4 regions of the Paenarthrobacter sp. NPDC089714 genome follow, and region 2 is predicted to be linked to each of the others. Evidence: riboswitches for the same ligand, from Rfam matches in the RefSeq annotation. Region 2 holds a riboswitch; each other region holds the start of a gene.
What was found. Region 2 has a riboswitch for cyclic di-AMP ahead of ACIPY3_RS11540 (M23 family metallopeptidase). Riboswitches for the same ligand answer to the same signal wherever they lie in the genome.
Positions count from the first base shown of each region.

Region 1: linked by a shared signal. The riboswitch ahead of ACIPY3_RS10125 (hypothetical protein) and the one ahead of ACIPY3_RS11540 (M23 family metallopeptidase) in region 2 are both predicted to bind cyclic di-AMP.
Region 3: linked by a shared signal. The riboswitch ahead of ACIPY3_RS16465 (hypothetical protein) and the one ahead of ACIPY3_RS11540 (M23 family metallopeptidase) in region 2 are both predicted to bind cyclic di-AMP.
Region 4: linked by a shared signal. The riboswitch ahead of ACIPY3_RS15755 (NlpC/P60 family protein) and the one ahead of ACIPY3_RS11540 (M23 family metallopeptidase) in region 2 are both predicted to bind cyclic di-AMP.

Region 1 is NZ_JBIVGX010000004.1:284,146-291,652, reverse strand. It holds gene ACIPY3_RS10155 (helix-turn-helix domain-containing protein) at 1-133, shown strand, start outside; gene ACIPY3_RS10150 (hypothetical protein) at 226-477, shown strand; gene ACIPY3_RS10145 (maleylpyruvate isomerase family mycothiol-dependent enzyme) at 544-1,188, shown strand; gene ACIPY3_RS10140 (DUF6480 family protein) at 2,225-2,467, shown strand; gene ACIPY3_RS10135 (ATP-dependent DNA ligase) at 2,544-3,605, opposite strand; gene ACIPY3_RS10130 (hypothetical protein) at 3,652-3,885, shown strand; cyclic di-AMP (ydaO/yuaA leader) riboswitch at 4,015-4,164, shown strand; gene ACIPY3_RS10125 (hypothetical protein) at 4,168-5,661, shown strand; gene ACIPY3_RS10120 (hypothetical protein) at 5,658-5,786, shown strand; gene ACIPY3_RS10115 (MFS transporter) at 5,855-7,204, opposite strand; gene ACIPY3_RS10110 (AEC family transporter) at 7,394-7,507, opposite strand, start outside.
Region 2 is NZ_JBIVGX010000005.1:142,296-149,802, forward strand. It holds gene ACIPY3_RS11510 (helicase-associated domain-containing protein) at 1-2,049, opposite strand, end outside; gene ACIPY3_RS11515 (hypothetical protein) at 2,136-2,351, opposite strand; gene ACIPY3_RS11520 (cold-shock protein) at 2,544-2,927, shown strand; gene ACIPY3_RS11525 (DUF3027 domain-containing protein) at 2,935-3,582, shown strand; gene serC (phosphoserine transaminase) at 3,669-4,799, opposite strand; gene ACIPY3_RS11535 (metal-dependent transcriptional regulator) at 5,099-5,794, shown strand; cyclic di-AMP (ydaO/yuaA leader) riboswitch at 6,024-6,264, shown strand; gene ACIPY3_RS11540 (M23 family metallopeptidase) at 6,269-7,099, shown strand; cyclic di-AMP (ydaO/yuaA leader) riboswitch at 7,246-7,404, shown strand; gene ACIPY3_RS11545 (C40 family peptidase) at 7,409-7,507, shown strand, end outside.
Region 3 is NZ_JBIVGX010000010.1:31,476-38,982, reverse strand. It holds gene ACIPY3_RS16485 (winged helix-turn-helix domain-containing protein) at 24-887, opposite strand; gene ACIPY3_RS16480 (hypothetical protein) at 1,453-2,535, opposite strand; gene ACIPY3_RS16475 (response regulator transcription factor) at 2,738-3,478, shown strand; gene ACIPY3_RS16470 (ATP-binding protein) at 3,482-4,972, shown strand; cyclic di-AMP (ydaO/yuaA leader) riboswitch at 5,081-5,264, shown strand; gene ACIPY3_RS16465 (hypothetical protein) at 5,268-6,116, shown strand; gene ACIPY3_RS16460 (glycosyltransferase) at 6,289-7,507, shown strand, end outside.
Region 4 is NZ_JBIVGX010000009.1:73,670-81,176, forward strand. It holds gene ACIPY3_RS15740 (PEP/pyruvate-binding domain-containing protein) at 1-2,791, opposite strand, end outside; gene ACIPY3_RS15745 (universal stress protein) at 2,809-3,846, opposite strand; gene ACIPY3_RS15750 (FAD-binding protein) at 4,259-4,960, shown strand; gene ACIPY3_RS15755 (NlpC/P60 family protein) at 5,127-5,909, opposite strand; cyclic di-AMP (ydaO/yuaA leader) riboswitch at 5,913-6,104, opposite strand; gene ACIPY3_RS15760 (copper resistance protein CopC) at 6,255-6,887, opposite strand; gene ACIPY3_RS15765 (NCS2 family permease) at 7,001-7,507, shown strand, end outside.

The DNA of each region.
Region 1 (7,507 bases), on a different contig from region 2:
TCCTGTGGAATACCGGGGAACCCACCGCCGGATCCGGCAGGCGTCGATCATCGCGTGGCTGGAGTCCCAGAAGCGGAAACAAGAAGAATCCGCGGCTGGAGACGGCACGGGGGCCGACGCCGACGCCAGTTGAAATGCGTCCGGCAGATGTCGGAGTGATAAGGATCAAGCAACGATCCAAGCCAACGGGCCAGCACCCGCAAACACCGGGGTTACGCTTGTTTGGTGGGCAATTTCAAAGGGTGGCATATCGTGGCCGGGATGGCCGCAATGGCACTTGCCGCACCCTTGGGTTCCGCTATGGGATTGAACTTCGTGGCCACCTTCATGTTCGCCTGCGTCGTATTCGTGGCGGTGGCCATGTGGACCGAATCACGGATTGCCCGACGCCGGGAGGCAGCGAACGCCGGCAGCGCACCTGACGCTTCGCGCCCCGCGGGAGACCCCGCCGAATCGGACGACGCCACGCGCGACTGACCCTCGGCGGCCAAGGCAAGGCGTCCAAACAGGGAAAAAACCGGCGCTTGCTGTTTGAATAGCCATATGGCTTCGAGGTCCCGCTCCGTGGTTTGGCCGGTGGTGCATGAGGAACGACGCGCCCTCATCAAGGACCTGGAGCCATTGCACGGTCCGCTCTGGAACGCTGAATCCCTATGTCCAGGCTGGAGCGTCCATGATGTGCTGGCACACCTGATCGACTCCGCCAAGACCACTCGCCTGGGGTTCGCCCGCCGGATGATGGCCGCCCGCTTCGACTTCGACCAGGACAATGCCGTAGGAGTAGAGCGGGAACGGGCGTCCGATCCACGCCATACCCTGAAGTCCTTCCATGCCGTTGCCGCCAGGACCTCCGGACCGCCGGCTTCGCTGGCCACCCGGTTGGTGGAAGCGTTCGTGCATGGCGAGGACATCCGCCGCCCGCTGTCGATCAGCCACAGTTATCCTGCCGAGCATGTGGCCACAGCGTTGGACTACCAACTGAAGACCACCACCAAGATGGGCGGCGGCAAGGAGCTCGGAGCAGGATGGCGCCTCGTTGCCACGGATACCAGCTACGCGCGCGGCGAGGGCCCGGAAGTGCAGGGACCCGCCATTTCGCTGCTCCTCGCCGTCTCCGGGCGCGCCATTGCAGGCAATGAACTGACAGGCCCGGGCGCGGACGTTTTCCTGCAGCGGGCGCGGGGGTAAGGCGCTGCGACCTAGCCTGGACGCGCGGCGAGGGTTCCAGGAACTCGAGTGGTTGATTCGAGCCATCCGGCGAGGTTCCGGTCCAACATCCGAGCCAGCTTCAGGCAAGCCTCGTGGGCCTGCTGCACGGTGAGCCGATGCTGCTGACCGGGGAGCGGAAAGCCAGCCACAAATGGCTCATGGTGGGCGGCCCTGTTTCGTGCGGCATGGACGATCGTGACGACTCCCAATGTCCAGGTCCTTGTGAATTTCACGCCGTCGGCCGAAGCCACTGATCTTCCACCTCGAAATGCCCTGTTGAGGCAGCTATTCCAAAGAAGCTCATGCGAAGCCCGAAATCGCTGTGGTTCCCGCCCCACATATCCCCCCGGTTCCAAGAGTCCCTTCCAGAAGCCAAACATCAAGCCTGCTATGAGGTGGCCGGAAGTGCGCCGCCCCGGCGGCAATTTCGACCAGGCCTCGGCCAACTTGTTCCGGCTCGGGCCATCCAGCCCAATATCTGCCGTGTACCAGAAACCCCCGTAGGCAAGCTCCAGTTGCTTGGCCATAGCGTTCCTCACGGCAACTTCCACGATTGCGATGTCGGCCAAAAGGGCTGCCGAAACGTCACGATCCCAAATATAGAGCTGTCTCGCCAGCGAGTGATCGTAAGAGGCAGCGGCCATGTACGTTGCCGTGCGGACTGGGGTGATGGCCTCGTCGAGGGCGCGGCTGTGGGCGCCGTTGGACCAAGTTTGGGCATTGGTCAGTACTCGGCGCTCCTTGCTAGACTGCAGATGAAGTCCCCGGACCCGCCTCTCTGGACATGAGCCATGATGCGGCCGGGGTTTTTTGTACGCCCATTCCAGGTAAGCGGCCGAAACAGAACTCTGCAAAAACCATCTTTTCCACAGGCCTCTCACTCAACGGGAAAGACTTTGAGCGCGGGGAACGGCCTGCTGACCGTGGCGCCGGGCTGCCCTTGTTGGGCGCCGGTCCCGAGGCTAGGCTGACAGGGCAAAGCAAATAATAAGGTTACTGAAGAAGAGGTTTGGCTATGACGAGCTACGACCCCGAAGACGACCCCCAAACGTTCGGCGTTTCCGGCGCCGCTGAACCGGACAGCATCCACGAGGATCCTGATATGCGTAAGGACGAAGACCAAGACCCCGCAGCCTCCTCGAATCCGGATCCGGAAGACGGCAACATCACCGGACTGGAGCCGGGCGGCGGAGTACCTCCGGGAGAAACCCCTCCCGGAGAAGGCAGCATGAGCGGCGACCAAGGCCACCAGGAGTAACCGCTCCCACATCAGTCGCCAGGCAGCTGTTCCTTTATTGGGCAACGTCGAGACAGCGGCTTGGCGGCGATTGGCGTTATTTCAGCCGCAGGATCTCGCCCAGATCGTAGTCTGCGGGTTCTTCCAGCTGCGAGTAGGTGCAGCTGTCAGGGGTCCGGTCCGGCCGCCACCGACGGAATTGGGTGGTGTGCCTGAAACGGTCGCCCTCCATGTAGTCGTACGCCACCTCGATCACGAGTTCGGGGCGCAGCGGCACAAAGGAGAAGTCCTTACCGGCACTCCACCGGCTTTGGCCACCGGGCATCCTGGATCCCCCGGCGGACTCCTGGTTGGCCCATTCGCCCCACGGATGCTCGGCGAACTCCACCTGGTACGGCTCTAACTCCGCCACCAGGGCTTCCCGCTTGGCCATGGGGAACGACGCCACGACGCCCACATGGTGCAGGCGGCCCGAGTCGTCATAGAGCCCCAGCAACATGGACCCCACAACCTTCGCCGTTTTGTGCCAGCGGAATCCGGCCACCACGCAGTCTGCCGTCCGTTCATGCTTCGTCTTGAACATCACCCGCTTGTTCGGCTGGTAGGTGCCGTCGAGCGGTTTGGACAGCACGCCGTCGAGCCCTGCTCCCTCAAGTTGCACGAACCATTCCTTGGCACGATCAAGGTCGGTGACCGCGGGCGTGACGTACACGGGCGGTTCGGCGTCGGCGAGCGCCTCTTCCAGTGCGGCCCTGCGCTCGGCGAAGGGCTGTCCCGTCAGGTCGTCATCCCCCAGGGCGAGCAGGTCGAACGCTACCAACGAGGACGGCGTCTTCTCTGCGAGCATCCGGACGCGGCTGTCGGCGGGGTGGATGCGCTGCTGCAGGCCATCGAAGTCCAGACGGTTGCCGGAAATGAGGATAATCTCACCATCGATCACGCATTTCTCCGGAAGGTTCTTCTGGAGCGCGTCCACGAGTTCGGGGAAGTAGCGGGTCATGGGCTTCTCGTTGCGGCTGCCGAGGACGATCTCGTCCCCATCCTTGAAAACGATGGTCCGGAAGCCATCCCACTTGGGTTCGTAGTGCCCCACATCGGGGATGGTGGGCACGGACTTGGCGAGCATGGGCGAAACGGGCGGCATCACAGGCAGGTCCATAGATCATGTCTACCGGCCAGTACATGCTCAAAGCTAGTGTTGATCCATGGATTTGTTGGCCGTGTTGGCTGCCGTTCTCTGCGGACCCGCTCTCGTTGCGCTCCTTTGGATCTGGACGCGGCGCAGGGGCACTAAGCGCCCGGTGAAACGCGCGGCCCTGGCAGGCGTCCTCGGCATCGTGGACGAGATCTACCGTCCCGAAACCCACCAGGCGCACCAGATACAAAAGGTCCAGCATGAATTGCCGTCTCCGGCTCCAGCGCCCAAGGGTAGGCGATAAGGCCACCTCGAAACCTTGGACGTTCCGTCCGTTACATTAATGTGACTTTACTTCCCTGCTCCTGTACGGTCGAAGGGCGACCCTGATCTCCGCTGGGCCGCTTCCGGGCTGACGCCGAGCTCTGCCGCATCCCGGAATCCGCCAGATCCGCGGCAGAGACGGGGGACCCAGAGTTCCCGGGCCTGAATTCCGCAGGCCCTTGGGGTGAAGCCGCCACGTGCGGCCGGACGGCCTCGTCCGAACCCGACAGCTAACCTCGCAGGCGTTGAGAGGCAATCACCCATGTCCCCAACCATGGATCAGCCGCGCCGTGCCCAGGAGGCCATCGAGCGCACCAAGCCATCCGGACGCCGTCGGGCCCAACCCAGCGGACAGTCCCCCACCAGCGTTGAAAGCACGACGGCGGCACCCGCCACTGCTGTCAATCCCACCCCGCCTGCGCCCACCGCGCCCATGACGCGCGCGGAGCGACGCGCGGCCGAGCGCGAGGCGGCCGCCCAGGCTGTCATTGCGCCGGAAGCTCCCGCCTCCGACGATGCTGCGGCTCCTGCCTCAGCCCAGGAACCAAGCACGATCGCGGACGATGCTCCGCGGACCGCGTCGACCACACCCGGGCCGCCGACGTCTGCGATCCCCGTGGTAAAGCCGGCCGAGCCTGCCTCCGACGAGGAAGCTGCTCCTGCGACGGCCGCCATTCCGGTGGTACAGGCTGCCGAGCCTGCTTCTGAAGCCGAAGCTGCTCCCGCAACGACGGCTATTCCGGCGGTGCAGGCCGCTCCCGCGACGGCCGCTATCCCCGTCGTGCAGCCCGGCGAGCCCGAACCCGCGACGGCGGCCATTCCGACGGTAGCGGCGCCGGTGATCGGCACTTCCCAAGCCCAGCCTGCACCCAGTACTCAGCCGAAGACTGCGGCGCAGATTGCCGCTGCCGCAACGGCCTCCGCGGGCTTGGCGAGCCGGCAGGCTGCTGCAGCCAGTGCAGCTGACGACTCACAGCCGCGCCGGGCAACCACCTTCCCGGACAGGGCCACATCAGCCGGCGCGGCCTCGTCGGCTGGCACCGGCAAGTCGGTCACGGCAAGCAAGTCGGCCTTCGGTTCGTTCGGGGCATCGTCCTTCACCCGGGAACCGCATGCCGTCCTGACCAAGGCCGCTTCGGTGAAGACAATGGGCCAGCGCATGGCAGTAGTCGCCGGAGCCCTAGGCCTGGTCCTCACGGTTGGCACGGTCAGCCAGGCCCTGGATCTGCCGATCTTCGGGCAGGACAACCAGTCCCAGGAAGCCAGCGGTTCCAAGGGCACAGATGACAGCGGCCGGGCAGCCACCAAGGCCTCCCCTGGACCCACGCCCTCCTACACCACGGCATCCTCAACGTCCGCGGCCGCCACAGCGGAAGCCGGGCAGCCCTCAGCCGACCCGGCACAACCCGCAGCCGAGGCACCTGCCGCCGCGCCGGCGTCGTCCGCGGCTGCTCCCCAGGTTTCGCTGGCAGCCCCACAGTGGGTACCGTCGGCTGCACCTTCGGCTGTTGTCCCGGTGCCCGGCGTAACCTCGCCGGTCCCGAGCCAGCCCGCTCCGCCGTCGGACACCGTCACGGCACCAACGCCGACCCCCACCACTACTCCGACGGTCACCCCGACGCCGACGCCCACCCCCACCGAGACGTCGAAGCCGAGGCCGAGCAACAGCCCAAAAGCAAGCAGCGCCCCGGCAACCAGTGAGCCCACCCTGAATGTGGACGGCTTGCTGGACCTTGCAAAGGAGGCGCTGAAATGAGCACGCGCATGCCTCGGACCACCACGCACATCGGCTGGCACGGCCGCTATTGCAGCAGCAGCCGGACGGCTGCCTTCCGTCGCCGGATGGGCCGCTGGAGCTGCCAGCGCTTGCGGCGCGCGTAGCATCGGCATCAACAAATGAGGCAGCCACCCGCGCGGGTGGCTGCCTCATTTGTTGTGTCCAGGGAGAGTCAGGCGGTGTGGAGTTTGTCTGCCGATCGGGCATTGCCGTTCTCCGCCGGGGCGTCCGTGTCCTTCTTCCGCTCCCGCAGGAAGTAGACCAGCCCCGCGGCCAGGAGCGACGCGGCGGCCAGGGCGTAGAGTCCGGGGATCACACTGCCGGTCTGCTCCTTGATAACGCCGAAGCCAAACGGTGCCACGAAACCGCCAAGGTTGCCGAGTGAGTTGATGATCGCGATGGCCGGAGCCAGCACGGCCGGGTGGAGGCCTGACTGCGGAATGGTCCAGAACAGCGGCGATGCACTCTTGAAGCCCATGGCCGCGATGGCCAGGAACACCAGCGCAAGAACGGGCGTCGCCACCGCGGCGGCAAAGGTCCCGACGGCGGCAATCAGCAGGGCGACCACCAGCAGGGGCCGCTTGGACCTGGCTTTGTCCTGCAGCTTCGCGGCAAAGTACATGGCGAAGACGGCGCACACCCACGGAATCGCGGACAGGAATCCCACGCTGAGGTCAGTGGTGCCCGGGATCTGCTTGACGATGGTGGGCAGCCAGAACGTGTTGGCGTAGATGGACAACTGGACGGCAAAGTAAATGCCGCACAGGAGGAGGATCTGCGGGTTCAGCAGCATCTTCCAGCGATTGACTTTCCCCTTGCTGGTCTTGGTGTGCTGGGCATCTTCGTCGGCGATGGCCTGGGCGAGTGCCGTCTTCTCCGCGGCGGTGAGCCATTTGGCGTCTTGGATGCGGGCGTCGAGCAGGAAGTAGACAATGCAGCCAACAATGACGGAAACCATGCCTTCGAAGCCGAAGAGCCACTGCCAGCCGCGAATTCCCAGGACGTCGTTGAGGCTCAGGAGCATGCCCGCGATAGGACCGGACAATGCCGCGGCAACTGAGGACCCGGCGATGAAGACAGCCGTAGCCTTGCCTCGCTGGCCGGCGGGGACCCAGCGGGCGAAGTAGAAGATCACGGCGGGGAAGAATCCCGCCTCGGCCGCGCCAAGAAGGAAGCGCAGCACGTAGAACATCATTTCGTTCTGAACAAAGGCCATGAGGAAGGAGACGATGCCCCAGCTGATCATGATGCGCGTCAGCCAGATCTTGGCGCCGTATTTCTCCATCAGCACGTTGCTGGGGAGCTCGAAGATGGCGTAGGCGATGAAGAACAGGCCGGCACCGAAGCCATAGGCCGCTGCGCCGATTCCGACATCCGTATGCAGGTGTTCCTGGGCGTAGCCGATGTTTGAACGGTTGAGCTGGTTGCAGACGAGCATGACCAGCATGATGGGCAGCACACGCTTGAAGAACTTCTTGGTTGCGTGGGCTACATCCGTGACGGCGGCGTCAACAGATTGCATGGGATAAATCCTCTTTGACTAGGTAAAGCTTTTCGCGATCCATGGCCGTTGGGGAGGGCCTGGGATCGGCTGGGGCAAGGCGACTTGTGGTGCCTGTCATATGACCTACGTCAACTTTAGGACGGGGTCGCGATGCGCGTCCAACACAGAAAATGCATCAATAGATACCTTCAAGGCATCAAAATGCCTTCAGCCCAACAAGGCTGCCACCACTACCAGGGCGCCCACACAAAGGACCGTGGTGCAAAGAATGACATCGCGGGCCACGACCGTCCCGCGGCCATACGGAGAGGCGAAGAGAAA
Region 2 (7,507 bases):
CTCGCGCAGGACCCGCGCGGTTTCGCGGGGACTGGCGGCCGATGTCAGGACTGTCGGGGCGATGCGGACCAGGCTCAGTACGGACGTCCGGGCTTCCTGGAGGAGCTCGGCGATGGCTGACTCGTCATCGCTCTGGATAAAGCTGGCACTGGTGCTGACACGCAAGCGGCCGTGCCGTGATGCGGTGTCCTGCACCAGATAGGCAAGGGGCTGGGGCACATCCGTTGCCGAATGTTCGCGCAAGAATGCCAACAGCGATTCCGCATCCTGTCCGGCGTCGAGCGCCCTGCGGATGGTCGCGGCGGAAAAACGGTAGATCGACGCCGGTCCCTGCCCCTCGGCGTCGGCCATGAGCAACAGCGTTTCGCTGAGTTCCGGGGCAAGGTAGCCCGGTGCCACCGCCGTCAGGTCAGCCTGCAGCAGGATGTGGTTGACCGCCGCAGGCAAGTGCTCGCCAAGAATGGCCATGGCTTCATCCGGCTGGCCAACGGCGAGGGCGGACCCCAGCTGCGTGAAAGCCCCGGAACCCATGAGTCCCAGGAGCGTGGCCTCCTCAAGGATGCCCTTGACCAGCGAACTGAAACGCCGCGACATCCGGGGTTGGGTCCATTCCGCACGCTGCAGCACCGCACGGGCATCCAGGACAGGAGCCTTGCCATCGGGGGCCGCCGCCTCCACGGTGAGTTCGTTGAGGATCTCCAGGATCCTCCGGCGGACCACCGGGGCGTCAGGCCGCTGCGCTTCCGCGGACAAGGCATTGATGGTGGTTCCGGCAGTTCCTGGATGCGCCGCCGGGGTGCTGCCGGCAAGGGGCTGGCCCACCAACGACGGCGCGCGCTCGCTGGCCAGCCAGGCGTTGACCAGCCACAGCCATTGTTCCTGCCGCGGCAAGGTCAGCCACTCCAACGACGGCGGCTGGACCCAGGTGGAGCTGTCAACGTCCAGCCGCAGCAATCCGGCCAGGGCACAGGTTTCCAGCAGGATCGCCGTTTGATGGACGCCGCAGCGGATGGACTCGGCGAGCCGCCGCAATTCGCGGACCCCCACGCCGCCGCTCCGCAGGGTTGCCAAGGGTTGCTCCCGGACGGCGAACAGCAGCTCGTTGGCGAGCCGAAGGGTTTCTGCAATGGCACCCAGGGCCGCATTGCGACGCAGGGCTGCGCTGGTGTGCCCGAGCTCCGGAACCGGGGGCGCCAGGGTGAAGTCGTCAACAACGGCCCCGCCCCTTAAAGCAATGCCCACGCTATGCGGCAATTCCACGTGGCCGGCGTCCAGGGGGACCAGCAGTCCGCGGGCCAGGAGCCAGTCGATAGGCCCGACGTCGGCACTTTCGTGGGTGACCGAGGCGCGCCTTTGCGCTTGGGGTACGGCACCCATGGCCCAGCTTCCGAACTTGTCCAGGAGGCCGATGGTCCGTTCCGGTGCGTTGGCCAGGATGTCGCGGACGCCCTCGGGGGTCGACGTCCAGCGCTGGAGCGAGAGGGCTGCGTCCATAGGGGTGCTGGCCGGGTGGATACCGAGTCCGCTGTGGTGGAGTTCGCCCACCAGTTGGACTACCCGTTGGGCGAAGGCGGGTTGGAGCCGGACCAACTCCGTGTAGCTGCGCCCCAGCCCGGCGGGGTAGATCCCGATGACGTCCTTCAGGCTGCCCACGGGAAGGTAGAACTTCTGCCGCGAACTTGCCGGAGGGTGGGTGGCCGGTGGCGCCTCGGCCCGGTGGATCAAAGCCAATTCCTGCAGCTTGGCGAGGATGGGTTCCAGGGCTGAGAGGGTGGACCCGGCAATGGCCTTTTTCAGTCCTGCCGCCGAAACACTGTGGCCCGTATCCGCGTTGGTACAGAGATGCAGTGTTTCCAGGACCTGCATCTCGGGTTTGGTGAGGCGTTCCAAGGCCCGCTGCACACTGACCCGTGCGCTGGCCCGCGCCGCCAGGGCCGCGAAATCGGGGGCCATGGGCGAGATCAGGTCCGGTCGCGCGGCAAACAGAGCCCGCAGCGAGGCGTCGCTGCGCGTTTCAAGTTCCTTGCTGAGCGCGCGAATGAGGGACATCACTTCAAATTTACCGTTGCTGGGCCTGCTCTGCGCGCTTGGCTCGTGTTTTGCCACGCAAAGCGGGACCCGCAACTGCAGGTCAGCTAGTGGCGGCGACGCTGGCGGACGGCGTCCACCACGGGAACAACGGCCAGGATGAAGGCCAAGGGCAGCCCATAGAGCGCCGTCGACGTGATCCACACGGGTGCAATTCCGCCGTTGAAGGCGATGGCCATGACAGCCGCGACGGCGGCCAGGGAAATGATGGCAACGATCGCGGCGGCAATCGTCAGGGGGCGGCGGTAACCCGTGGAAGTCATGCCTCAACGCTAGCTGTTTGCTCGCGGTCGCCGCTACGCGGGACGGTGCGAAGCATGATTAGGGTGCCCGGCAGGATAACCTTGAAGGAACAGACCCACACGGAGCGGGCTGTCACCCTCGATCCCGCAGGACTCTGTGGATGCGGTGGCGGCCCGACGTGTTCCCACGCAAGAACGAAGAAGGTTGATTACGTGCCCACCGGCAAGGTCAAGTGGTATGACAAGGAAAAGGGCTTCGGATTCCTCGCGGCCGAAGACGGCCAGGAAGTTTTCCTGCCCAAGACGTCCCTGCCTGCAGGGGTCACCGAGCTGAAGGCCGGTACGCGCGTGGAGTTCGGCGTTGCCGACGGCCGCCGCGGTGCCCAGGCGCTGGGCCTGCGCGTCCTGGACAAGACCCCCTCCATCGCAAAGGCCAAGCGCATGAACGCCCGCGACCTGGCACCGCTGGTCCAGGACCTGGTCACCGTCCTGGACAATCTGTCCGGTACGTTGTCCTCGGGAAAGTATCCGGAAGGCAACAAGGCCAAGGCGATCGGAATGGCGCTGCGCAAGGTTGCCGACGAGCTGGAAGCCTAGGAACGCCATGACATCGGAATCCGCACGGGATATAGAGGCAGGGGAAGGCGCGCAGGAATCCCCTGCCCTCCCCGTTGCCGAGGCTCCTGCAAACGGGGACGCCCCTGCCACCAGGGAAGTTCCCGGGCGGAAGCCCGCTGAAGCCAAGGCCGCAGCCCCGAAGCCGCGCGCCGGCGTTCCTGTATGGCGCACCGGCAAGCCGGACTCCTACCTGGCTGCCGCCGTCGATGTCGCCCGCCAGGCCGTGGAAGGCATTGCCAACCGTAGGGAAGTAGGTGCGCACCTCGGAGCCAAATCGGAAGGCGACCGGGTGGTGACCCACCTGTTCGAATCGAAGCTGGCAGGTTACGGCGGCTGGCAGTGGTACGCCGTGGTGACCCGTAACTCGCGGTCCAAAATCGTCACCGTCAGCGAGCTGGGGCTCCTGCCGTCCGAGGACTCCATCCTTGCGCCGGAATGGGTGCCGTGGGCCAAACGGGTCCGCCCGGAGGACGAGAAGCCGTTGGTTGAAGAGACCGAGGAAGACGTCGCCGAGGAAACGGTCAAGGCGGGCGAAGACGATGCCCAGGTTGATGACGACGCGGATGACGATTCGGACGAGACCGGAGAGGCCGTCGAAGACGCGGACCACTCCGGCCAGGACGACCAGCAATAACTGAAGACACAAAAAGGCGCCTGCCGGGAAGAATCCTTCCCGGCAGGCGCCTTTTAGCGTTCCGGCCGTGCGGCCGCTGATGGTGTTTACTTCTTCAGTTCGCCAACCACGTAGTCGATGCTGGCGAGCAGTGCCGAAACGTCATCCGGTTCGATGGCCACGAACGTGGCGATCCGGAGCTGGTTGCGGCCAAGCTTCCGGTAAGGCTCGGTGTCCACCACTCCGTTGGCGCGCAGCACCTTGGCGATGGCCGCTGCGTCGATCGAATCATCGAAGTCGATGGTGGCGATGACGTTGGAGCGTTCCTCGGCGTTGGCCACGAAGGGCGTGGCGTACTCGGAGGCCTCGGCCCAGGAGTACACGCGGCTGGCGGAGTCCGCCGTGCGCTTGCTGGCGAAATCCAGGCCACCGTTGCTGTTGAGCCACTGCACCTGGGCGTCCAGCGTGACCAGCGTGGACAACGACGGCGTGTTGTAGGTCTGGTTCAGCATGGAGTTGTCGATCGCTGTCTGGAGGTCCAGGAAGTCGGGGATCCAGCGGCCGCTGGCCTTCACCCGGGCAGCGCGCTCCAGCGCGGCGGGGGAGAAGAGGCCCAGCCACAGGCCGCCGTCGGAAGCGAAATTCTTTTGCGGCGCGAAGTAGTACACGTCGGACTCCGCGACGTCCACGTCCAGGCCACCGGCGGCAGAGGTTGCGTCCACCACGATCAGCGAGCCTTCGTTTGCGCCGTCAACGCGCTTGACCGGAGCTGAGACGCCCGTGGACGTCTCGTTCTGTGGCCAGGCGTAGACATCCACCCCGGCCTCGGCCTGCGGCGACGGACGGGTGCCCGGCTCGGACTTGATGATGGAGGAAGCGTCCAGGAAGGGAGCCTTGTTGGTGGCCGCCGCGAACTTGGAACCGAACTCGCCGAAGGAGAGGTGCTGGGCCTTCTTCTCCACCAGGCCGAACGCTGCGACATCCCAGAACGCCGTGGAACCGCCGACGCCGAGGACAACCTCGTAGCCCTCCGGGGCGCGGAAGAAAGTGCTGAGGCCTTCGCGGACGGACCCCACGAGGTTCTTCACCGGTGCCTGGCGGTGGGACGTGCCAAGAAGGGTGGTGGCCGCGGCGGACAGGGCTTCGACCTGCTCCGGGCGGACCTTGGACGGTCCTGCGCCGAAGCGTCCGTCCTTGGGCAGCAGGTCGGCGGGAATGGTGATGCTGTTGTCGCTCACGGGTGGCTCCAATGGGTATCGGTCAAAGATGGGTCGTGGCAGGTGGCATCAACTGCTCCTTCGACACCCCAATTCTGCCTGACACGGCGCGCGGGCAGGAACCTGCGGTTGTCATAGTCCGCCACGTGGAACGGTGCAGTCCGGGAGCGCAGGAACGCGAAGGAGGATTATTCAGAGTAATTCCAAATAAGCTAAGCTGGAGAAGGCGTCATGGGGCGGCGCCGCGGGACCGACCGCCTCGTCTGGACGCGGTACGGTGGACACTACGCGAGAACTGCGTTCGAGGAGAGCTGAGCTGGATGACGGATCTGATCGATACCACTGAGATGTATCTTCGGACCATTTTGGAGCTTGAGGAAGAGAACATCGTTGCTCTTCGGGCCCGCATTGCCGAGCGCCTGCGCCATTCCGGTCCCACTGTTTCCCAGACCATCGGCCGCATGGAGCGCGACGGCCTGGTGGTCGTGTCCAATGACCGCCACCTGGAGTTGACCGAGGTTGGCCGGAAGCGGGCCACCGAAGTGATGCGCAAGCACCGCCTGGCCGAGCGCCTCCTGGCCGATGTCATCGGCCTGGACTGGGCCTATGTGCATGACGAGGCTTGCCGCTGGGAGCACGTGATGAGTGAGCGGGTTGAACGCCGGCTGTACGAGTTGCTTGAGCACCCCACCGAGTCGCCGTACGGAAACCCGATCCCGGGCTTGGAAGCACTCGGTGGACGGGCCAGCCAGATCTCCCTCAAGGGCGACGTCAACCTCATCCAGGCAATGGACGGCTACGCCACGGACTCACGGGTTGTGGTGAGCAGGTTGGCCGAACCCATCCAGGTCGAGCCTGAACTCCTGACCCAACTCGATGAAGGCGGGATCCGCCCGGGCGCGGCAGTTTCGTTGGCGCGGGTAGGGGAGTACATCTCCGTCCGCGTCCCCGGCATCGAGGGCGCGCTGGAACTGCCCCCCGAAGTTGCAGCCCACGTCTTCGTGGCGGTTGGCTGAACGTAGGACTTCCGAGGCACCTCTCCCGAAAAGGATGGGTGCCTCACTTGTGTCCCGGCCGGAGTGTCTGATCTCACTACCAGAGTCGGGTAGAACGGCGTGACCTGCAGTTTCCGCCGAAAGGTGCTAAAGGCCCACCCCGGAAAGCGGCGCTGCGAAAGATAACGAATTTATTACCGAAGGCTTTAATCCCCTATAGTTATCTACTAGCGCCGATACCAAAGCGTTACCTGATCTGGAGCCGAGCTCTGCCAGCAGATCAGGGGTGTTATCCACTACTGGCAGAGGCGGGGGAACCACCATCGGCTGCCTGAAGAAGCAGCCTTGGGGTGAAGTCCGCAGCAGCAGTGCCTACTTACGCAATTTCCTCCGGGATACCTGTGTGCCGTATGCGCTGCGTGCGGGCCGGGTCTTTGCACTCTCTGATCCGAATCCGACAGCTAACTTCGCAGGCTTTCTAGAGAGGAACAGAGTTTGACATCGCAGAACGTCAGGGGCCGCCGACGCGCGTCCGGCCCCGCTGCTGAGCTGCGGCCAGCCCGCGTCGTAACGGAGATCCGGCCGCGCGACACCCAGCGTCAGGTGCGCCGCCGTAAGAGCCCGTTGCGCCAGGTTGCCGATTTCGCCGCAGCCAGTGGCGTAGGGCAGAAAGCCGGGGTGGCCCTGGCCGCCACAGGCCTCGCCCTCACTGTCGGTCTGCCGGCCACAAGCCCCGTCATGGCCACCTCCGAGTCGGGCCAAACAGAAGCTGCCCTTGCCGTATCCGGCGGCAGCCAGCCTGAGGTTTCCGCGGAAGCTTCGGCAAAAATCGACTTCAGCCGTGCGGCAGTGGCCACCAAGGCCGATCCCGACGGCAAGCTCAAGCAGCTGCTCAGCGCCCAGTCCGTTGGCAGCATCCAGGCCAGTTCCTCCAAGGGCACCCTTGGAAGTCCGCTGGACACGCTGACAACCGCTTCTCCGTTCGGATACCGCGTCAGCCCGCTGACCGGCGGCACCGGCGACTTCCACCGCGGCCAGGACTTCGTTGCCCAGTGCGGCACCCAGGTCCACGCTGCCGCCGCCGGGAAGGTCACGTTTGCCGGGTGGCACGAGTATGGCGGAGGCAACCGCGTTGTGGTGGATCACGGCAATGGCCTTGAAACCACGTACAACCACCTGTCGTCCTTCAACGTCAAGGTTGGCCAGGCTGTCAGCCGCGGTGACGTTGTAGCCCTGAGCGGCACCACGGGCGCCTCCACGGGCTGCCACCTGCACTTCGAGGTCCAGGTCAACGGCGAAGTTGTTGACCCCATGGGCTGGCTCTAAGCAAAGTCGATGGTCGTCTCTCGCATTCGCGACACACCCCGTGACCTGAATGTGACATTCGCTTTCAACTGTTGTACCGTCTAAAGCGCATCGGCTTTTTAGGGGGCCGATGCACTTGAGTGGATTGCCTAGCTCTGCCACCACTCAGGATCCGTTCGCAAAATTCGTCTGGCAGGGGCGGGGGAACCACTTTTGGTCTTCGAGAGAAGGCCTTGGGGTTAAGTCACAAAGCTTCTCGAAGCGCGTGGCCGGATGACTCCCATCCGAATCCGACAGCTCACCTCGCAGGCATTGGGAGAGGCTACCTACGTGTCATCACGCACTACCCCTGCGCGCCACCGCGCCGAGACGGTTCACCCGTTGAACACTCTTTCGAAGGCTGTTTCAGCGAATGCCGGAACCGTTGGC
Region 3 (7,507 bases), on a different contig from region 2:
AGACGGGCGCCTTGTGCGCGGTACTAGATGGAGTATTCCGGGGCAGCCCAAACAATGACTTCGGGGTGCTCGTAGAAGCGGTAGCCCTGGCCACGGACCGTGCGGACAGTATTCGCCAGGCGGCCCAGCTTGGAGCGGAGGCGGCGGATGTGGACGTCGATGGTGCGCTCGTTGGGCACTTCCTCGGCGTTGCGCCACAGGCCTTCCAAGAGTTCGTCGCGGCCCACAGTGCGGGTGCCGTTCTCCACGAGGTAGTTGAGGAGTTCGAATTCCTTGAACGTCAGGTTCAGCGATTCGCCGTCCAGATGGACTTCGCGGCGGGCCAGGTCGATGAGCACGCCGGACGGGCGGGCTTCCTGCTGCGGCGCCGGACGGGCGGCCTCAGTGCGCTGGCGGGCGGCAACCGTGGGGTCACCAAAGGTGGAGCGGACGACGTCGAGTGCGGACCCGGGTGCATTGGCCGGCGCAACAGCGACTGCAGCGTAGCTCTCGGCACCGGTCACGAGGGACTGTGCATAGGCGCGGATTTCCTGGGCCAGCTTGGCAATGGACGTCCCGGCCGCGGCAGCGGTTTCCTCGTCAATACCCATGTAGAGCACGAATCCGCGCGCCACGTTGTCGTTGGCAACGGGGCGAAGGCGCTCGGTCTGGGCAACCACGGGGGTGGGCGCAGTAATCGGCGCTGGTTCGCTGGTGGGTACTGCTCGCAACTGGCCGTAGGAGTTGGGGTTGTAGCCCTGCGGGACGTACCCGGGTGCCTGCTGGGCGCCCTGGGAACCGGGGGCATAGCCCGGACGGTTGCCGAAACCGGGGCGCAGGCCGGCATTGGAAGCGGCCTTATTGGCGTTACGGACAGAGATGTGGACGTATCCGGATGCAACTGACATGGAGTGCTTACCTCAAAAGTGAATAGCCGTCATCGCGGCTTCGAATGCTGGTTGTCCCCGCAATGAGTCTGGGGAGGGGCGCCCAACGTTGGGCAAGGGGGCGAATGCCTGAAACTTCTTTGGGGTGGAAAGTTAGGCTTGCATTCGACAACAGCGGGTCTCGTCGCCAGCGGGTGTGCTGGACCAGATTGCTGCGGCTGCAGGTGCTGTTGAGTTCTTGTTCACATTGGAAGTGTGCAACGTAACAAAGGCAACACGCAAGTAACAATGTGCCAAAACGTCCACATCCTGAGACATCCGGCACTATTGTGCCTCAAATCACAATTCAGCGGGCCCCTAAAATGAACGCCATTCCGTTCGTCCGATGCCCGAAATATTGAACATGCAGTGAACTTTCTTCGACGATTAGTGCATTATGGCCTTCGCGATTTTCCAACCTCCTGCGGCCATGGAATCTCACGATCTGAAACAGTTACTGACCAGTCGCAACTCGACTCCGTCTCGATTTTAGTGGCCCGAATCTGCTACAAGCGGTAGAAACGGGCCACACCGTCCGGCTGGCAGCTCAGGACGTGGTGCCCGAACCCGTCGTCGAGCCCTGTCCGGAGGACGTAGTTGCCGTGGTGAGCCGGACGGAGGAGGCAGTGTAGGTGTCGCCGTCCTTGGTAGCCGTTACCCGCACTGTGGCGCCCGACTTGATGTCCGCGATGGTCAGGCTGCTGGTGGTGCTGCCCCGCTGCCTGGTGCCTTGGGCTACGGCTGTATCCGAACTGAGGACATACGTCCTGGAGAACCCATCGGAGCTCTTGACCGTCAAGGAATTGGACGAAACCTCACTGACCGTTCCGAGCTGATCGGCCATGGTCACGTATTCGTTGTCGCGGAGGACCACGTACTCGGAATGGATGGCGGCGTTCAGTCCACCGGCCATGCCCAAGCCGTCAGGCGACATGCCGCCCATCTGGCCGGGCATGCCCATGCCATTCTGGCCCGTTCCGCTCCCGTCCTGGCTGGTTCCCCCGGGTCCGAGGCCCTGTCCCGGGACGCCTTGCTGCGCACCGGTTCCGCCGGCCTGGCCCAAGGGCACGTTTGCCGCATCTGCCGAGCCGGCGTTGCCCAGGGAGTAGAAGCCCGCAGCCGTTCCTGCGGCGACAACCACCGCAACGCCGGCAACGATCAGTGTCCGCTTGAGCGTCCAGCGGCCCTGCAGGGTTCCCTTGTCCTTGCCGGACAGGGAGCTGCCCCAGCCGTTTGCGGGCGGAGCACCCCAGCCATTGGTGTTCGACGCCGGAGCTCCCCATCCGCTGTTGGCTGCGGTAGGGCCCGACGGCGGAGCTCCCCACCCGCTGTTGGCTGCGGAAGGGCCCGACGCCGGAGCTCCCCACCCTGCCGACGGCTGGGTTCCGGCGGGCTGGGTAGCGACCTGCCGTGTTTCCGGGGTCGGTGTGCCGCCGGGTTGGTCCCTGCGGCCCTTCTGGGAATCTGCCTCGCCCCATGCCCACGAGGATCCGGGATTGGCTTCACCGGGGCGGGGCTGTGCGGCTTCCTGCTTCGGCCCGGTATTTTCCTGGGGTGTGCCTTGGCTTCCCGGGGTGGTGCCCTGCGGGGCCGGGGACGTGGGGTCTTCGGGGCGCTGCTGCTCGTTCATGGTGTTCTCCAGATGGGGTTGTTGGTCCTCTTAGGCCCCAGAGTCTGCTGCCTGGCTGTGCGGAAGCTGTGTTGAGGAGCAGTCCCTCCTGTGACCTGTGGATTCGCGTGTTTCAGGACTCCCATCTCGCTAGTGTTGACTTCACAGGGTCCTCACAGGACCGGCAAAGCGCCGGCAAACCAGCAGATTGGAGAGTTGTCACATGGCATCCCCGCACTCCATGACCAACAACCTTCCCCAGCTCTCCCACCCGGACGGCTCCCCCATCCGCGCCCTGGTGGTGGACGACGAGCCGAGCCTCGCCGAGCTCATGAGCATGGGCCTCCGCATGGCCGGCTGGTCCGTCGCCGTGGCCGCAGACGGCCCCGAGGCCGTGAAGCTCGCTAAAGACTTCCGCCCTGACGTCCTGGTGCTGGACGTGATGCTTCCCGGATTCGACGGAGTTGAGGTCCTGAACCGGATCCGCGCGTTCGCCCCGGAAGTCCCCGCTCTCTTCCTCACCGCGAAGGATGCAGTACAGGACCGCATCGTTGGCCTGGCCGCGGGCGGCGACGACTACGTGACGAAGCCGTTCAGTATGGAGGAAGTCCTGCTGCGCCTTCACCGTTTGGTACAGCGCTCAGGTGTTGCCGCCATGGACACCGCAGAACTCGTAGTGGGCGACCTGACCCTGAACGTGGACACCCGCGAAGTAACCCGGGCCGGCGAGGACATCGCCCTCACGGCAACCCAGTTCGAGCTCCTGCGCTACCTCATGGAGAACCCCAAACGCGTGGTCAGCAAGGCCCAGATCCTCGACCGCGTGTGGGACTACGACTTCGGCGGGCAGGCGAACATCGTGGAGCTCTACATCTCCTACCTGCGCAAGAAAATCGAGGCCAACCACCCGCCCATGATCCACACCGTGCGTGGCGCAGGCTACGTCATCAAGCCCGCGGACTGAACCTTGACCACACTCTCAGGGGTCGCCCGGAAGACGCAGCGGAGCTGGCTGGACCCATCCACCTGGCATTTGCGGACCCGCCTGGTGCTCGTAGCCATGGCGCTGCTCGTTGCCATCTGCGGGGCGGTGGGAGTGGTGAGCTATGCGTCCATGGACATGGTGTTCAACCGGCAACTGGACCGGCAATTGGAGCAGGCGTCCAGCCGCGCAACCGACTTCGGCAGGCCACCCTCCAGCTACCCGAACGGCCGGCCGGACCCGCTCGAAGCCCGCGGGCAGGGCGCCGGCACCCTGAATGCGCGGATCAGCGGATCGACCGTCAGCAGCGCCGGGCTCATTGACGCTTCAGGAAACCGGGCAACGCTCTCCGCCGAAGACAAACAGATCCTCCTGGACCTCCCTTTGGACAACCGCCCCGTGGACCGATCGCTCTCCAACGGCGACTACCGGCTGGTGGCGGTCAAGGTGACCTACGGTGACGTGATCGTGACGGGCTTGCCGCTCGCCGACAAGCAGACCACCGAAGCGTCCCTCGTCTGGACCATGGTGTTCGTATCGCTCGGTGGCTTGGTACTGATTGGGCTGGCCGGAACCGTCATTATCCGGCGGACCATGCGGCCACTGGAGCAACTGTCCGAAGTGGCCACCAAGGTTTCCCGCCTGCCCCTCGACGCCGGCGAGGTGGCCCTCGCGGTGCGCGTACCCCCGTCGGCTTCCCACCCCGGAACAGAGGTAGGCAGCGTGGGCTACGCCCTCAACCAAATGCTGAACAACGTGGCCAGCGCCCTCGAAGCCAGGCAGGAAAGTGAAACCAAAGTCCGGCAATTCGTTGCCGACGCCTCGCACGAGCTCCGCACGCCCCTTACAGCCATCCGGGGTTACACCGAGATGCTGCGGATGACTGAGAATTTCACCGAGGATGGCCGCAAGTCGCTGGCGCGCGTCCAGAGCCAATCGGAGCGGATGAGCACCCTGGTGGAGGATTTGCTGCTCCTGGCCCGATTGGATGAAGGGCAGCCTTTGAAGGTCACGGACGTGGACCTGACACAGTTGGTCATTGAAACCGTGACTGACGAGAAAGTCATGGCCCCGGACCACGTGTGGCAGCTCAAGCTTCCGGATGAGCCCATTACGGTCCGCGGAGACGGCACGCAACTTCATCAGGTGCTGGCCAACCTGCTGTCCAACGCCCGCAAGCACACCGATCCGGGCACCACTGTGGTCACCGGCGTCATGCTGAGCGCGGACGGGAGTGCAGTGGTCACCGTGACAGACAACGGGCCCGGTATTCCCGCGGATTTCCAAGGCCGCATCTTCTCCCGCTTTGCCCGGGCTGACGCGGCACGTTCGGGATCGGAGGGCACGTCGGGCCTGGGCCTGTCGATTGTCGAATCGATCGTCGGAGCACACGGTGGCAGCGTCGAAGTCACCTCAAAACCGGGGCGCACGGAGTTCGCCTTGCGCCTCCCCTCAGTGACAAGCGAACAGGTGTAACGAAACCGGCAAGGCGACGCACCGGCGTCGTGATCTCTGTTACCTAAATGTGACTTAAGCAAAATCCTCCTGTACCGTCGAAAGGGTGGGTCGCCCCAAGAGGCCCACACCCGGGATGCGCCGAGCTCTGCCACTTCCCGGAGTTCCGTTCTCATCGAGGCAGAGACGGGGGACCCAGAGTCTCCGGGCCAGGCATTGCGCCGGCCCTTGGGGTGAAGCCGCAGCTACGCGCGCGGCCGGATGACCTCATCCGAACCCGACAGCTAACTCCGCAGGCGCTGAGAGGTAATCACACATGTCTGAATTCAAGGATCAGACGCGCCATTCCGCGCGTCACCGCGACGAAAACGATGCTCCCCTGACCAAGTCGCAGGCCGTTCTGAAGAACGCCGCACGCCAGGGCAAGGCCGGCCACCGCATGTCGGTCGTAGCAGGTGTCGTTGCCGCCGCACTCGGCGTCGCTTCGCTGGGACAGGCCGCCAACGCCGCGTTCAACCTGCCGGAACTGAGCCAGGCAGCGCAGACCCAGGCCGCCGTACAGTCTGACCCGAAGGCCAACGCTGCCTCAGACGCAGCTGCGGAAAAGGCTGCTGCGGATCGTGCAGCTTCGGCCAAGGCCGCAGCGGACCAGGCAGCGGCCGCAAAGGCTGCAGCCGAGAAGGCCGCCGCCGACAAGGCAGCTGCAGACAAGGCTGCCGCAGAGAAGGCCGCAGCCGATCAGGCTGCCGCTGCACAGGCCGCCGCCGAGAAGGCCGCCGCCGACGCCGCAGCAAAGGCCGCCGCTGACAAGGCGGCAGCAGCAGCTGCAGCCGCCGCCGCTGCCCCCAAGGCAATCGACGATCCCGCAGCCGCCAAGGCCTACGCCGCCAGCATCCTGGCCAACTACGGCTGGGGTCCAGGGGAAATGACCGCCCTGAACACGCTGTGGGAAAAGGAATCCAACTGGAAGACCACCGCAACGAACGCTTCCAGCGGCGCGTACGGCATTGTCCAGTCGCTCCCGGCTTCCAAGATGGCTACTGCTGGCGCCGACTGGCAGACCAACTACCAGACCCAGATCAAGTGGGGCCTGAACTACATCAAGGAGCGCTACGGTTCGCCGTCGGCAGCCCTCGCCTTCCACTTGGCCAACAACTGGTACTAAGCCAAAAGGGTTCCGAACAGCCGCTCCCGGCCCCGCCATCCGCACCAACCCCAACTGGTGCGAACGGCGGGAACGGGGGCGGCTTTCGCATGTCCAGACCCCGCCACAGTTACACAGTCCCGTCACAGCTTCCGCCTAAAGCCCTCACAATCGGCAGCCCCACTCTGGATGCATGACGCTCATAGATCCCGCCACCAGTGCGCTGCCGAACCCCGCCCATGCGGGGCACTTCGCCGCTCCTGCCTTGCCCGTTCGGCAGCCGCGGCGCTCTCCCGTGGACACCCGGACCGCAGTCCCCGTCCTGGACGTCACCATCCCCGTCCACAACGAGGAAACGGACCTTGAGGAATGCCTGCGCCGGCTGCACGGCCACCTCGTGGACACCTTTCCGCACACGTTCCGCATCACGGTGGCGGACAACGCGAGCACGGACAACACCCTTAAAATTGCGGAGCGGCTGGCCCGCGAACTTCCCGAGATCGCGGTGATGCGGTTCGAGGAAAAGGGCCGAGGCAACGCCCTCCGCCAGGTCTGGCTCGCGTCGCCTTCCCCCGTGCTGGCCTACATGGACGTCGATCTCTCCACCGACCTCGCTGCCCTTGCACCGCTGCTGGCTCCCCTGATCTCCGGGCATTCGGACCTGGCCATCGGGACACGGCTATCCCGCAACTCGCGGGTAGTGCGCGGACCCAAGCGCGAATTCGTTTCCCGCAGCTACAACGTCCTCCTCCACACCCTCATGGGTGCACGGTTCTCCGACGCGCAATGCGGCTTCAAGGCCATCCGTGCCGACGTCGCCCACCGGATCCTCCCCCACACGCTGGACAACGCCTGGTTCTTCGACACGGAACTTCTGGTCCTCGCCGAGCGCTGCGGCCTCCGCGTCCACGAAGTCCCCGTGGACTGGACCGACGATCCCAACTCGAGTGTCGACGTCGTACGGACCGCTTTGGCCGACCTCCGCGGCATGGCGCGCTTGACGCGCGACCTGGTCACGGGCCGCATCCCTGTCCCCGAACTGCGCGCAGCCTTGGCCCGCGGTCCGCTCCCGGCGTCGTCGCGGACCTCCGAATCGACCCCACGCACCAGCCTCTTCGGGCAGCTGGTCCGCTTCGGCTTCATCGGCGCGGCCTCAACAGTGGCCTACCTGCTGATCTTCCTGTTCTGCCGAGGCTTCATGGATCCGCAGCTCGCCAACTTCCTGGCCCTCATCATCACAGCCGTGGCCAACACGGCCGCCAACCGCCGGTTCACATTCGGCATCCAAGGCGGCAACCACGCGCGGCACCACTTTGAAGGGTTGATAGTCTTCGGCATCGGGCTGGCACTCACTTCCACCGCGCTCGCGCTGGTGCATGGAACCACGACGCCGGACCGCTGGGTTGAAGTGG
Region 4 (7,507 bases), on a different contig from region 2:
GGCCACCCATTTCCATGACCAGCCCACCGGCGGTGAGGAACAGGGGCGTCCATCCGGGGTCCGTGGAGGGCGCCACCAGGATTTCCCCGGGCTCCAGATGCGCTCCGACGGGATCCATGATCACCCTCACGGGGGCCGTGACGATGCCTGCGGAAGCGGGGCTTCCGGTGAGCGATCCTGGCGCGCCCGGAGCGGTGACGAGAGCACCGGCAGCCTCCGGCTCCGTTCCGTCCGACAGCAGGACACGGGGAATGTGCCTGCGCCGCAGCTCAAGCCGGTAGGCCTCCCGGCGCTCGGCAACCACGTGCTGCAGGCCGGTCCCGGCAAGGGCGATCTCCACGTCGTTGAAGTCCAGGAAGAAGATGTCCAAGGCGTCGTCGAGCAGCCCCGCCTCCGCCAGGTCCTCACCCACCAGCACCAACTGCTCCCGGGCCGCGGCCAGGCCGAGGACCAGGTTGTACTTGGGGAGTTCCCGCATTCCCGCAAAACGTCGGGTCCGGTCCAGGGCCGCCCGCACGATTCCGGCGTGGACCGGGCTCTTGGCACGGGCCCGCGCCACCAGCCGGGACACGTGTTCTTCAGCCGCCCGGGCGGCGTCCTCGAATTGCCGGGCAGGGTCTCCGACCCCTGGCTCCAGGCGGAGGTAGTTCGCCACCACGCCAAGGATGTGGGTGGGGTCCTCTGACCAACGCGGCATGCCGAGGTCGATTTCCGCGACGGCGCGGTGTCCGTAGGCGGCCAGGAAACGGTCCAGGCCGGACTGGGAGCGCGGGGGAAGCATGCCGTTCTTGTAAGCATTGGTTAGCTCGGCCGCCGTCCGGGAGGCGAAGAACTCCTTGGCTTCGGGGTCCTGGCGGATCTTCGACGCCAGATTCCACAGTTCCAGATCCATCTCAGTGGTGACATTGTTGGGCAGTCCACGGATCACGGTTTGAAGTTCGTCATAGGACACGTCCGGTCCCAGGAGTTTGCGGACCAGAGCCAGCATGGCAAAGCCCACGGCGGGAAGCGGCAAGACCTGTGGCACGGTGGCGAAGATTCTCTGCCCCAGGATCTCCTCGACGCGCTGCAGCCGTTGGCGGCTCGTTGCCGTTTCCGGTGCTGCCAACGATTCCTGGAGACCCTGGTCAAGCCTGTCCACGCGCCGCATTGCCGCCGCCGGCCGGAACAGCGCCCGGAAAATGGTCTCGGGCACCCGGTACGCGGCGGCAACGGGTCCCACGTGCCGGATGAGCTTGAACGGCGTCCTGTTGGTGACAGCGAAACGGGGATCATCGCCGAGTCCACGGATCAGGGCAGCCGAGCGGGCTTCCATGATGTCGAAGACCCTGGGCACGATCAGCCGCCCTACCCTGCTGCGGAGCACGGACGTGACATCAAAGAAGATCCGCTGCCCTGCTTCGTAATACGGCGACGGCCCGGAACGCGGATGAGTCACGGCGAAGCGTGCTTTGCCCGCCACACAGGAGGCGATGAGGCGGATCCCGGCCAGTCCCATGGGTGTCAACGGACGGGTGAGTCCTTGGGCCAGGCTGAAGTTGAGGAAGGCGTGTTCTCCGGGAATGTCCGGCTTCCGCGTGGTTTGCGGATACAGGGTGGTGATGGGACGTGCCTGGGTGAGCCAGAGCTTTCCCTCCTGGTCGATGGCCCACTCGGTGTCCTGCGGAGCGTCGTAGTGCTCTTCGACCCGCTGGCCGAGCGCCGCCAACTCCTTGATCTGGACATCGCTGAGGCAGGGCTCCGGAGGTACCTCGGAGACGCCCTGTTCCACCCGTTCCGTGCCGCCGCCGGCCACGGAGCGGATTTCCACGTGCCTGTCACCGAGTGCGCGTTTCAGGATACGGCCGCCCTGCATGTCCACCACGTATTGGTCCGGGTTCACAGCCCCGGACACCACAGCCTCGCCGAGTCCGGGACTGGCGTCGATCACGGCTTCCCGACGGCGGCCGGTCACCGGATTCGCGGTAAACATCACCCCGGCGGTGGCTGACTGGACCATCTCCTGGACCACCACGGCCAAGGACACCGTGGAATGGTCGATGCCGTTGGTGGACCGGTAGCTGACGGCCCGGTCCGTCCAGAGGGAAGCCCAGCATTTACTGACGGCGTCCAGGACGGAATCCACGCCCACGACGTTCAGGAACGTGTCCTGCTGGCCCGCGAAGCTTGCGAAGGCGAGATCCTCCGCAGTTGCCGAGGACCGGACAGCGACCGGAACGTCGGTTCCCAAGGCCACATACGCGGCCTGTACCTCCTTGGCGACTTCCGGCGGAATCCCTGCCTCGAGGACCAAGGACCGGGCACGGGCCGCAAGGGAGTTGAGGCGGGCAGGGTCCGGGCCGGTCGGGGAGCCGTCGCGCACCGGCGTCGCGCCCGTCGGGGCACCGCCCGAAGCGGCAGGTTCCGGGCCGGTCGGGGAGCCGTCGCGCACCGGCGTCGCGCCCGTCGGGGCACCGCCCGAGGCGGCAGGTTCCGGGCCACCCGTGGCGTGGGCGCCCGTCGGGTCCGCGCCGGAAACCTCGGCCTCCATCGCCGCGAAGACCCCTTCCATTCCGGCAGACGCCAGCGAATGGCGGTAGGCCGCCGTCGTCAGGCAGAAGCCCGGAGGCACCGGCAGCCCGGCCGCCGACAGTTCACCGAGGTTGGCGGCCTTACCGCCAACATCCGCCAGCATGCCTGCCCGGATCTCCTCCAGCGGCAGGATGAACGCGGAGCCGCCAGCATCCTGCGGCGGCTCTTGTGCCCTTGCCTGCGGTTCCTTTTCCCGTGCGCCGGGAACCTGGCCGTCCATCGACCGGCGCCGTTACCTTATGCAGCCCCGAGCATGGGACCGAAGTTGGCCCGGTCGGCAAGCCGCGGGTCCTCCCGGTCCGGGACCACCAGCACCGGACCCTTGGCGTGGTGAAGGACGCCGTCGGACGTAGAGCCAAGGAGCATCCCGGCAAAACCGCCGCGGCCCCGGGTACCCAGCACCACAAGCTCAACGCCCCTGCTTGCTTCCACCAGGACATCCACGGGTGAGCCGTCGGTCAGTTCGGTTTCCACGGTCAGTTTGGGGAAGTGGCTGCGCAGCCAGGCGACGCCTGCGTCCAGTTGCACCTTGATGTCCGCGAACAGTGCATCCCTGTCCAGCGGCGCGGGAACCCAGGCGAGGGAGCCGCTGTATTGCGGGACGGCACAAATGACCCGGAGCTTGGCTCCCATTCGTTCTGCCTGCTCGGCAGCTTCCAAAACTGCGATGCGGGCCTGCTCGGAACCATCGACGCCTACCACTACGACGTTCTCCACCGTGCGCGGACCGGCCTTGGCGTGCTCGGCCTTGATGTGGCGGTCCTCGGTGTTCTCCCCGAGGCGATCGGCGCAGTACAACGGCACCGTAACCGTGGGGCATTTTGCGTGGGCCGGGAGCGCGCTGCTCACCGAACCCAGGAGCCGCCCAACGAAACCTCCCCGGCCCCGGCTTCCGAAGACCAGCAATGCGGCCTCGGTTGAAAGGTCCAGCAACACCCCGGCGGCATCTCCATTCTCCACGGAGGCATCCACGTCCAGGTCATAGCCGGCCACCTTGTCCATGGCCTGTTTGACGATTGCTTCCGCACCCTCGCGGATGACGGAATCGTCCACGGTGGCGTAACCGCCGTCCAGGCCGGAGGCCGCGAAAATCGGCACTGAATAGGCCGTGACGATATGCAGGGGAAGTTGGCGGCGTTCAGCCTCGCGGGCCGCCCACACCAAAGCGCATTGACCGTGTTCCGAGCCGTCTACTCCGACGACGATTCCACCGGGTGCAACGGCTTCTCCGTCGCCGCTCCGGGGTTCTTCAACGTGACTGCCGTGCTGGTCCATGGGGCCCGCCTCTCCACCTGCTGCTTTTGTTCCGGTCATTCTGCCAGAGGTTTCACCCGCAAGGTGACACGCCCGGCCTGGTGCGAATATCCGGGGAAGGAGAAGTTCAGGGCATCCCCTTCCACTGCCCACTATTCTCGGTTGCCAAGGCCGAATCAAGGCGACTTTTCGCCCGCCGCATAACGGTCCGGGCTCGGTTTCAGGTGTGGTTGCCGGACTCTGGATGAACAAGTAAAAACACGCTGCCATTGAGGCTATCCACGGCCCCAAAAGTTCTGTAGTGTTCGAGTCACCGAATGGCCGGCAAGCGTGTTCCAGGACACACCCGGCCATTTGTTTGCGGACGCTGGGGGAGCTTGGACGCGAAACAACGCGATGCCTTCGGGCACACACGTCAAGGAGGAACCAAGCAGTGTCACTCACGCCTGATTCCGGCACAGAGCGCACCACCACCGTGGTGATTGGAGCCGGGCTTTCCGGCCTGGCCGTGGCCAGCGAGCTCAGCCGCTACGGCGTTGGCTCAATTGTGGTGGACGGGTTTGGATCCCTGTCCACATCCGGTCCCTCCGTCCACACGGGAATGCTGCAGCGCTGCGATGCTGCCGACCCCGCGGCCATGCTGGAACGCAACCAAATCCTCCGGCACTTGCGGAACTACGCAGCCAGCCATCAGCTCGACGTGCGGAGCACCACCAAGGCGGTGCGCCTGGACTTCCTGGGAGCCAGCCAGGGCCTGCAACTCGGCGAGCGGAGCGTGGCGGACCTTTCGACTCCCGGCATCGGCGTCCCCGGCCTGGCAACGGCGGGCCTCGCCCCGTTCGAGCCGGCACCTCGACAATGGGCCGTACACACGGCCAGCGGCATCCTCCTGGCGGACCACATCGTTGTGACGCGTTGCGCCCAAAGCCAGTTGCGCCGGATGTTGGCCGAACTGGGCATCGCGATCGGGCAGAACCTCGTGGCAGCCATGCGGGCGGTGGGGATGCACCTTGTTGGCGTCGGAGAGCTCATCACCCCTACGCCCAAGGAAGTGCTCCGCCAGGCAAAGGCAGTGGGACAGGCCATCTCGTCGAAGGTGGCGCTCCCGGCAGGACCGGGCATCGCGATCGCCTGAAAACCCGGCAAGGCCAGTACCTCGGCAGTCTGACCAGTCCTGCCCCCGCCGCAGCGAGCAGCGACGTGCCGGGACCTTGAGTCCCCAGCTAGCCCTTAACAACCAAAGGCCGGCACCCGGAGAGCAATCTCTCCCAGGTGCCGGCCTTGGTGTTTAAGCGTGAAGCTTAGGCGCCAGCGCGTACGTACGTGATGGGGCCGGTTGCGGTCAGCCAGCTGATCGGGTGGATGCCGGTCTGGTTGCCGTTGATGCCGCCACTGATGGCCTGGCCGTTGCCGATGTAGATAGCAACGTGGCCGGACTGGACAATCATGTCGCCGGGCTGGGGATCGCTGACTACCTTGCCGTAGTTCAGGAACTGCATCGGAGCGAGGTCACCCACGGGGATGCCTGCCGAGCCGAGTGCGCGCTCCACCATGGCGGTGCAGTCCTGCATGATGCCGATCTGGGCGTAAGCCGAAGCAACCATGGCTGCGTTGACACTCCCGGCAGGTGCTGCTGCTGCAGGAGCCGCGGCGGCGGGAGCAGCCGCGGTAGCTGCAACGGTAGCCTTGGCCGTGGTGGCAGCCGCAGTGGTTGCCTTCTTGGCCGGAGCCGCAGCCACGGGGGCCGGCTTCTCGATCACGGGAGCTGCCACGGAGGAAACCGCGGGGCGCTCGAAGTTGATGGTGGCAGTTGCAGCTGCGGTGACCACCTTGTTGGGGGTCTCCGCAACGGTTTCGGCAACCGTCGCCGGGCTGGAGTCACGCTGGACCGGGGCCTGTGCGGGGGTCTCGGCAGCGTGGGCGGCAATGGAGCCGGTCAGGACAAGGCCGGAAGCCGCAGCAATAACGGCTGCCTGGCGGCCAGCGCCCGAAGCGTTGCTGGCAACGGCCTTGGAGATGGAGATGAACGGATTGGGACGTGCGATGTCCGCCTTACGACGGCCGCGAAGAATGCGTGAAGACATGAAAAAGCCTCTCCCGATGCCTGCGAGGTTAGCTGTCGGATTCGGATGGGAGTCACCCGGTCACTATCCCCCGCTGTTCAGCGGAAGCTTCGTGACTTCACCCCAAGGCGCGCTCAATGGCGGCCTAAAATGGGTTCCCCGTCTCTGCCGTAGGTTTGTCTGCGAACGGATTCCGGACTGCGGCAGAGCTAGGCAATCAGGCCGGAAGTGCCCCAAATAGGGATCGGGCACAGGTACTACCGTAACGGATGATCACGCCAAAGTCACATTTGAGTAACGAGGAGTTGGCTTTGCGCGTGTCGCGGTAACCCTTTCGAGATTTTCGCAGGTATGTAGAAAACCGCGTCATTCCGCGGAATTATCGCCCTCGGCCTCGTTGGAAGCGGCCAACTTCCTGCGGGCTGTAACAGCCAGGAAAACCACCAGGCCGACTGCCACCACGGCGAGGCCCACAATGCTCCACGGGAAGGGCTGGGAGGCGGCCGGAGCCGACTCGCCGGAGCCGGTCCCCGGAGCTGCCGTTCCTGCGCTCGGAACCACCGCTCCCGAGGCCGAAGCGGACGGCGAGGCGCCCGCGGAGCCGTCTGCCGCCGTCGTGCTTCCCGTGGTGGCCGTGAACTTGAAGGTGCCCTCAATGGGGTGCGAATCGGAGCTGACCACGCGCCACACCACCGTGTACTCGCCGGCCGGCGCTCCCGGGCGCAACTTTTGGACTGCCTGGTTGTCGATGATTTCGACGGCGCCGTCAGCCCAGTTTTCGCCGCCCGCGGTGACCGTCACCCCGGAACCGATGGCCAGCGGACGGTTGTTGAAGGTGATGGAGACCGACGCCGGGACTGCCGCCACGGTGGCTCCGTTGGCCGGAGTGGTGGACTCGGCGACGTCGTGCGCGGACGCGGGGGCGGCACCGAAAAGTACCGCCGAGGCGAAGGCAAGGGCGGCAACGACGGCGGCCAGAAGCGGGCGGATGGTACGCATGGGGCGGTTTCTCCTAATGTTGGCTTCCTTACAGACTAGGCGAATCGTCCGGGCGCCCCGTAGCCGCGGGCATAGGATTTGAGAGCACACTCACCCGATCCCCGGAGACCTTCATGCTTAAACAAGGTTCTGCCATAGACCGCTACTTCAAGATTTCCGAACGTGGTTCCACGTACTCACGGGAAATCCGGGGCGGGTTCGCGACCTTCTTTGCCATGAGCTACATCGTGGTCCTGAACCCCCTGATCCTCTCCGGAGCCGACTCCAGCGGAGCCTCCCTGGGCTTCACGGCAGTTGCAGCCACCACCGCGTTCGTTGCGGGCATCCTGACCATCCTCATGGGAGCCTGGGCCAAGCACCCGTTCGCCGTGGCCACGGGCCTGGGAGTGAACGCCTTCGTTGCCGTCACCGTCGCTTCACACCCGGGGCTGACGTGGCCGGACATGATGGGCCTCGTGGTCTTGTCCGGCCTCACCATGTTGATCCTGGTCCTCACGGGCTTCCGCACCGCTGTGTTCAAAGCTGTCCCGGAAGCCCTTAAGACCGCGATCGTGGTGGGCATCGGCCTGTTCATTGCCCTGATCGGCCTGGTCAACGCCGGTTTCGTCCGGCGCATCCCC